Novipirellula caenicola: one gene and its partner. Each later gene encodes a partner of the first gene's protein in a complex. Links are inferred from orthologs where the notes say so. Each region holds a gene or a part of one and is shown on either strand. Other genes may lie near its edges. The genes, in order: carA and carB.

The links.
Region 2: the proteins of carA (region 1) and carB are in contact, whole or in part, in a solved structure (PDB 1KEE), measured with the Escherichia coli proteins. The link is inferred for Novipirellula caenicola from one-to-one orthologs.

The regions. Positions count from the first base shown.
Region 1 is NZ_BAABRO010000002.1:239,025-242,221, reverse strand. What follows is about bases 312-3,188. They hold carA (glutamine-hydrolyzing carbamoyl-phosphate synthase small subunit), read right to left. Parts: upstream 2,374-3,188; coding sequence 1,249-2,373; downstream 312-1,248. Other genes in these bases: ABEA92_RS04955 (tetratricopeptide repeat protein), read right to left, coding at 2,796-3,188. In the rest of the region: more of ABEA92_RS04955, read right to left, coding at 3,189-3,197. UniProt on the Escherichia coli protein: Small subunit of the glutamine-dependent carbamoyl phosphate synthetase (CPSase).
Region 2 is NZ_BAABRO010000016.1:142,171-146,316, forward strand. What follows is about bases 272-4,097. They hold carB (carbamoyl-phosphate synthase large subunit), read right to left. Parts: upstream 3,727-4,097; coding sequence 472-3,726; downstream 272-471. Other genes in these bases: ABEA92_RS24455 (sigma-54-dependent transcriptional regulator), read right to left, coding at 272-380; ABEA92_RS24465 (CRTAC1 family protein), read right to left, coding at 3,997-4,097. Also shown: more of ABEA92_RS24455, read right to left, coding at 1-271; more of ABEA92_RS24465, read right to left, coding at 4,098-4,146. UniProt on the Escherichia coli protein: Large subunit of the glutamine-dependent carbamoyl phosphate synthetase (CPSase).

The DNA of each region.
Region 1 (3,197 bases):
GGGGCACTATTGTCGGCCAGCTTTCCAGGCTGGAACCGCCCACGTCGTACGCCCATTTGCAATGTATGCATCTCTTTCGCCGCGACGTCGAATCACGACGCGCGCAATCGGCTTGGAAAGCCGAGCGACAATGGTGCGCCGTCACCCAATTTTCAATTTGCAATTGTCAATTTAACTTTTTCAATCTTTCCGCAAGGAACTCACCCGCCCGGCGAAGACGGGAGGGTCGGAAAACGAGCCTTCAGCGAGTTTTCCGGGGAGGGCTTCGTGGCAGCTAAATTGAACGTTCTATCTCTAACACCCCGAGGCCCCACCGGTTAGCTTGCTCCGCTCGCTCTGACCTCCCCAAAACAAGTTTCGAGGAGGTGAAGCACAATACCGACGTCATGTGCCCGTAGCGAAGCTTGTCAAAAGTTTTGGCACCGTCAGTTGTGCCACCATTGTCGGCCAGCTTTCCAAGCTGGAACCGCCCGCGTCGTACGCCCCGTTTGCAATGCAGGCATCTTTCTCGCTGCGACGTTCAATCACGACGCCCGCCATCGGCTTGGAAAGCCGAGCGACAATGGTGCGCCGTAGCGAAACTTGTCGAAAGTTTCGATCCGATTTGGGAGTCCGCTAAGGAACTCACCCGCCCGGCGAAGACGGGAGGGGCGGAAAACGAGCCTTCAGCGAGTTTTCCGGGGAGGGCTACGTGGCGGCTAAATCGAACCACCTATCTCTAACACCCCGAGGCCCCACCGGTGAGCTTGCTCCGCTCGCTCTGACCTCCCCAAAACAAGTTTCGGGGAGGTGAAGCACAATACCGGCGTCACGTACCCGTAGCGAAACTTGTCAAAAGTTTCGGCACCGTCAGCAGGGGCACCATTGTCGGCCAGCTTTCCAGGCTGGAACCGCCTGCGTCGTACGCAACATGTGCAACGCAGGCATCTCTCTCGCTGCGACGTCTAACCACGACGCACGCAATCGGCTTGGAAAGCCGAGCGACAATGGTGCGCCGTAGCGAAACTTGTCAAAAGTTTCGGCACCGTAAGCTGTGCCACGATTGTCGGCCAGCTTTCCAAGCTGGAACCGCCCGCGTCGTACGCACCATTTGCAACGCAGGCATCACTCTCGCTGCGACGTCGAATCACGACGCCCGCAATCGGCTTGGAAAGCCGAGCGACAATGGTAGAGCGGAATTCCGACAACACGTGTGCAACCGACGAAAGTCTTCACGACTTTCGCTACGGGCTGCGGCACTGCCATCACCTACTTGGCGATTTGCTTTTCAAATCGCTCGAATAGATAGTGGCTGTCGTGAGGTCCCGAGGCGGCTTCGGGGTGATATTGCACTCCGAAGGCGGAGTGTTCGCGGTGTCGAACACCAGCGACGGTGTCGTCGTTCAAGTTGCGATGGGTGACTTCCAAGCAATCGGGAAGCGATTTCTCATCGACCGCAAAGCCGTGATTCTGAGTCGTGATCTCGACCTTGCCGGTTTGAATATCGAATACCGGTTGATTGACACCGCGATGTCCGAACTTCAGCTTGAATGTTTTCGCGCCACAGGCCAGCGATAACAGTTGATGGCCAAGGCAGATCCCAAATACCGGAACTTGCCCCAACAATTCGCGGATCGTGTTGTGTGCGTACTCGAGCGGTTCCGGGTCGCCGGGGCCATTGGACAAAAACACGCCGTCGGGGTTCTGCTTCATGATCTCGTCGGCAGACGTGTCGCCGGGCACTACCGTGACTTGGTTTCCACGCGATGCAAAGTGACGCGGGATGTTCCATTTCATGCCGAAGTCCATACAAACAACATGCGCCCCGCTGTTGGTTCGATCATGTTTGCTGACTTCGGTTTCAGTCCAGTCGTCGAGCTTTTCGTCCCATGACATCGCCTTTTTCGGCATCACTTCGCGAACAATATCACGGCCAACCAGCCCTTGCGACGCTTTGGCTTTCTCGACCAAGCTTTCGTCATTCAGGTCGCTCGTCGACAAGATCCCCCGCATTGCTCCGGTGGTCCGAATCCGGCGAACGAGTGCTCGCGTATCAATTCCGGTCAATCCGAGGATGTTGTTTTTTTGCAGGTACGACTGCAGGTCGCCCTCGGCCCGATAGTTACTGAAGATTCGACTGTCCGAGCGAACGATGAAGCCCGAAAGCGACGGCGATTCGTGCTCGATGTCGATCGAATTGACGCCGTAATTTCCGATCTCGGGATACGTCATCGTGACGATTTGACCGCGATAACTTGGGTCGGTCAAAATCTCTTGGTAGCCAGTCATCGCCGTATTGAAGACGACTTCCCCAGCCACCTCCCCCTCGGCACCAAACGCGTATCCTTCGTAAACGGTACCATCTTCGAGCGCAAGTTTCGCTGGTTTGGGCATATCAGATGCAGAGTGTTTTTGGTTAAGGGAACAAAATTCCGATAGCCTTAGAATAAACACCTTTTGCATTTTTGACGAGGCGGGGTGTGTCGCTGTCCTACGAACTTGCCAACTCAGCCCGGCAAATCCAGCTAACCGGGGGGCCGCGAATCGACAAAACGATTCGCGAACAAGGATGGTTGTCCTGTTGTCATCGCTCGCCAACAAAAAAGCCGCAATCCGAAGATTGCGGCTTGCGATGGTCGCCGAATCGATCAACGGATCATTCAGCAGTGACCCGCAGGAAGCTGACTCGCAGGAACATGCCCGCTCGATCAGCCTGCCCAATGTGCCTGCCCGATCAGCCCGCTCAATAATCCGTTCGATCAGCTTAAGTGACAAACTGCAGTCGGGCCGAGTCGCCGGCCGTCACGCTTTGCGAATCAGGTATCAATCAAGTCTTCGGGCGACAGGATGGGCACCTTGTTCTCTTCGACCTCTTGCTTTTCACGCCAAGGCTTGTTGTTGCGATAGCTTTCGAGTTCCTCTTTGAGCTGTTCAAGCTGCTCGTTCTCCTCTTCCTTGCCAAGCTCGACCGCCTTGCTGCTCCACTCGATCGCTTTTTCGAAGTCGCCGTTTTCGGCGTAGCCGGCCGCAAGCGTGCTGAGGATATGAGCTTCTTTGAACTCGGTCAATTCCGCGGCTCGTGTGCCATATTTGATGGCTCGCTCGCCGTCTCGCAATTCATCGTTGGGCGAGGTGGCCAGAACCCATGCCAAGTTATTGAGGATGCCCGGCAGTTCCAAGCTGTCCTCTTCGGCTACTTTCACCGCTCGCTCGTAATC
Region 2 (4,146 bases), on another replicon or contig:
GGCGTGATCGGTTTTTCGAGGAAGTTGAACGCCCCTTTCTGCATCGCTTCGACCGCGATCGGAACGGTGGCGTGACCGGTCACCATCACGACTTCGCAATCAGGCAACTGTTTGCGCGCGAGCTTCAGTATCTCCATCCCGTCGACATCGTTCATCACCATGTCGGTGATGATGATGTCGTAGGTCTCTCGCTGGACAAGCTTTGCTGCTTCGGGGCCACTGGTGGCGACTTCGCACTTGTAACCGACTTTTTCCAGGCTTTCCGTCATCGCCCGAGCATGCGCGGCTTCGTTGTCGACCACCAGTAATCGAAGTTCGCCCGGATCGTACAATCGGGCCGACTCACTAGAGGCGTTTGGATTGGCTGACTCGTCACTCATGGATCACTCATTGTGGAACCGATCTCGCGTCGATGGGTAAATTCCATCGAGCGAGACCGCTACGCGTGGCAAAAAAGGGGCCTCGATTAGGTTACAGCGAACGGGCGTAACGGGTTTGCAGCGATTCGACTTCCATCGAACCTTCACGCATCGCCGTCATCGCTCGAATCGCGGCATCGGCAGCGTCCACCGTGGTAATGCATGGCACACCGGATTGGACCGCCGCAGCGCGAATCTTGCCTTCGTCCGTCCGGGCTCCTTTGCCGCTCGGAGTGTTAATGATCAACTGCACGTCGCCATTTTTCAAGTGATCGATCAAGTTGGGATGCCCTTCGGCGATCTTCTTGACGCGAGTCACCTTGACGCCGACTTCTTCTAGCTTGGCCGCGGTGCCACTGGTCGCTAGCAACTCGAATCCAAGCTCTGACAAGCTTTTTCCGAGCGTCACGACCGAGTCCTTGTGGCGTGGGGCGAGGCTTAAGAAAATCTTGCCCGACTCGGGAAGCACCGATCCGGCGGCAATTTGGCTCTTCGCAAACGCCAGCGAAAACTTCTCGCTGATCCCCATCACTTCGCCTGTGCTTCGCATTTCCGGGCCGAGCACGATGTCGACGCCGCTGAACTTGCGGAACGGGAACACGCTTTCTTTGATCGAAACGTGACGTGGAATGGGTTCTTCGGTGACTCCCTGTTCTTTCAGCGATACACCGGCCATCACCTTGGTTGCAATGTTGGCCACCGGAACGCCGGTCGCCTTGGCGACAAACGGTACCGTACGGCTAGCACGCGGATTGACTTCGAGGATGTACAGCGTCGGAGTGCCGTCTTCCATCTTGATTGCGTATTGAATGTTCATCAAACCGACGACTTTCAATCGCATCGCCAATCGCTTGGTGGTCTCGCGGATTTCCGCCAAGATCGGCTGAGTCAAGCTGAACGGAGGAATCGCACAAGCCGAGTCACCCGAGTGAACGCCGGCCTCTTCGATGTGTTCCATGATTCCCATGATCACACAATCGGTGCCATCGGCGACCGCGTCGACGTCCACTTCGGTGGCGTCTTCGAGGAAGCGGTCAATCAATACAGGTTGCCCATCGGCGACAATAAATGCTTCGGCAACGTAACGTTCGAACTGCGATTGGTCGTAGCAGATTTCCATCGCGCGTCCGCCCAGTACGAAGCTAGGACGTACCAACGCGGGGAAGCCGATCTTTTTGGCTTCGCGGCGAGCTTCGTCCATATTGCGAGCGATGCCGCTCGGAGGCTGACGCAGCCCCAATTCTTCGATCAGATTTTGGAACAGCTCTCGGTCTTCGGCTGCTTCGATTGTCTCGACACTGGTTCCGATAATCGGCACACCGGCTTCTTTCAATCCACGAGCGAGATTCAACGGCGTTTGGCCGCCGAACTGGGCGATCACCCCATCGGGCTTGATCTCGTCACAGATGTTTAGCACGTCTTCGATCGTCAACGGTTCAAAGAACAGCACGTCCGATGTGTCGTAGTCGGTGCTGACGGTTTCAGGGTTGCTGTTCACCATCACGCTTTCGATACCGATTTCACGCAACGCGAAACTGGCGTGACAGCAACAGTAATCGAACTCGATTCCCTGGCCGATTCGGTTCGGACCACCACCTAGGATGATCACTCGCCGTTTGCCTTCGACCGGCGGCGGAAGCTCGTCCTCGTGCTCGTACGCGCTGTAGTAATAGGGCGTGTACGCTTCGAATTCAGCGGCACAGGTATCCACGCTCTTGAACACCGGTTTCACCCCGTGGCTCAACCGTTTGGCTCGCACTTTCAATTCCGTCGTGGAAGTCATTTTGGCGATTTGACGATCCGAGAAACCGAATCGCTTCGCTTGCCAAAAATCATCCCGCGTCATCGTGTCGATCGATCCGATGGCACGGATTCGATCTTCCTCTTCGACAATTTGGAACATGTGGTCCAAGAACCACGGGTCGATGTGAGTCAACGAATAGATTTCTTCCAACGACATGCCCGCCTTGATGGCGTACCGCATGTAGAAAATGCGTTCGGCACCAGGCGTGCTCAACTTGGCGACAATCTCGTCTTTGTCGGACTGGTTCTCGGTACCCCAGGTGTCTTTGTTGTCGCAGCCCAAACCAAAGGCGCCGACTTCCAAGCCACGCATCGCTTTTTGCAGCGATTCTTTGAACGTACGGCCGATGGCCATCGTCTCGCCGACGCTCTTCATTTGCGTCGTCAACGTCGCATCGGCTTCGGGGAATTTTTCAAAGGCAAAGCGTGGCATCTTGGTGACGACGTAGTCGATCGTCGGTTCAAAGCACGCTTTGGTTTTCTTGGTGATGTCGTTGGGAAGTTCCCACAACAGATAGCCGACCGCCAATTTGGCGGCAATCTTTGCGATCGGATAGCCCGTAGCCTTACTAGCCAATGCACTCGATCGGCTGACACGCGGATTCATCTCGATCACGATCATGCGGCCCGTTTTCGGCTCGATCGCAAATTGGATGTTGCTACCGCCCGTTTCGACGCCGATTTCGCGAATGACTGCCAACGAAGCATCACGCATGCGTTGGTATTCTTTGTCGGTCAAGGTTTGCGCCGGAGCGACGGTGATCGAGTCGCCGGTGTGAACCCCCATGGCATCAAAGTTTTCGATGCTACAGATGATGATGCAATTGTCGTCGCGGTCACGGACGACTTCCATCTCGTATTCTTTCCAACCGATGATCGATTCTTCGATCAACACTTCGGTGACCGGAGATTGATCGAGTCCATTTTGGACCAGCGAATCAAATTCGTCACGGTTGTACGCAATCGCCGATCCCGAACCGCCCATCGTAAAGCTAGGTCGTACCACGGCTGGCAAACCGACGTCCGCCAATGCTTCGCGAGCTTGTTGTAGCGTATTGACGGTGTGGCCTTTGCAGACGTCCAAACCGATCTTTTCCATCGCCTCTTTGAATTGGTCTCGCTCTTCGGCCTTGGCGATCACCTTGGCGTTGGCGCCGATCATCTCGACACCGTATTTCTCGAGCACGCCGTTGGCTTCGAGATCCATCGCGACGTTCAGCCCGGTTTGTCCGCCGAGCGTGGGCAGCAAGACGTCGGGACGTTCTTTGGCGATGATTTTTTCAACCATCTGCCAGGTCAACGGTTCGATATAGGTCGCGTCTGCCGTCGCGGGATCGGTCATGATCGTCGCCGGGTTGCTGTTGACCAAGACGACCTCGTAGCCTTCTTCGCGCAAAGCCTTACATGCTTGTGTACCGGAATAATCAAATTCACAAGCCTGCCCAATTACGATCGGACCACTACCAATAAGCAGGATTTTCTTGATATCGTCTCGACGAGGCACGGAGTTTTCCCGAATTGTTGGGGGATGGAAGTTGGTTCGAAATCCGACACGCGGGGGCAGCGAACGATCCGGTGGCGGCGAATCCTGAGGAAAAGACGGCTGCTCCGGACGCTGCTAAACCAAACGCATGCAAATTGCCGCAAAGAATAGCAAAGAATCTTCCGTTGCCGTAGTGGTCGCTCCGCTCAGAAACGTGTTGTGTGCCTCTTAATGTCGCTGAACTAGCCTTTAGGGAAGTCAGAATCGATGGCTTGTCGCAGCCGTTTTTGGCTACGGACGGCTCCAAAATGCTCGAAAATCATGCACCCGGTTTAGATGCGGGGCATTCAAACGATCCGCCTTCTGAATTTGCTCGGATTGCTGCCGAGTGGGGGGGTAGGTGGTCATCTGCTTAAACGGCAAAGGCTCTGCACTTTGCCC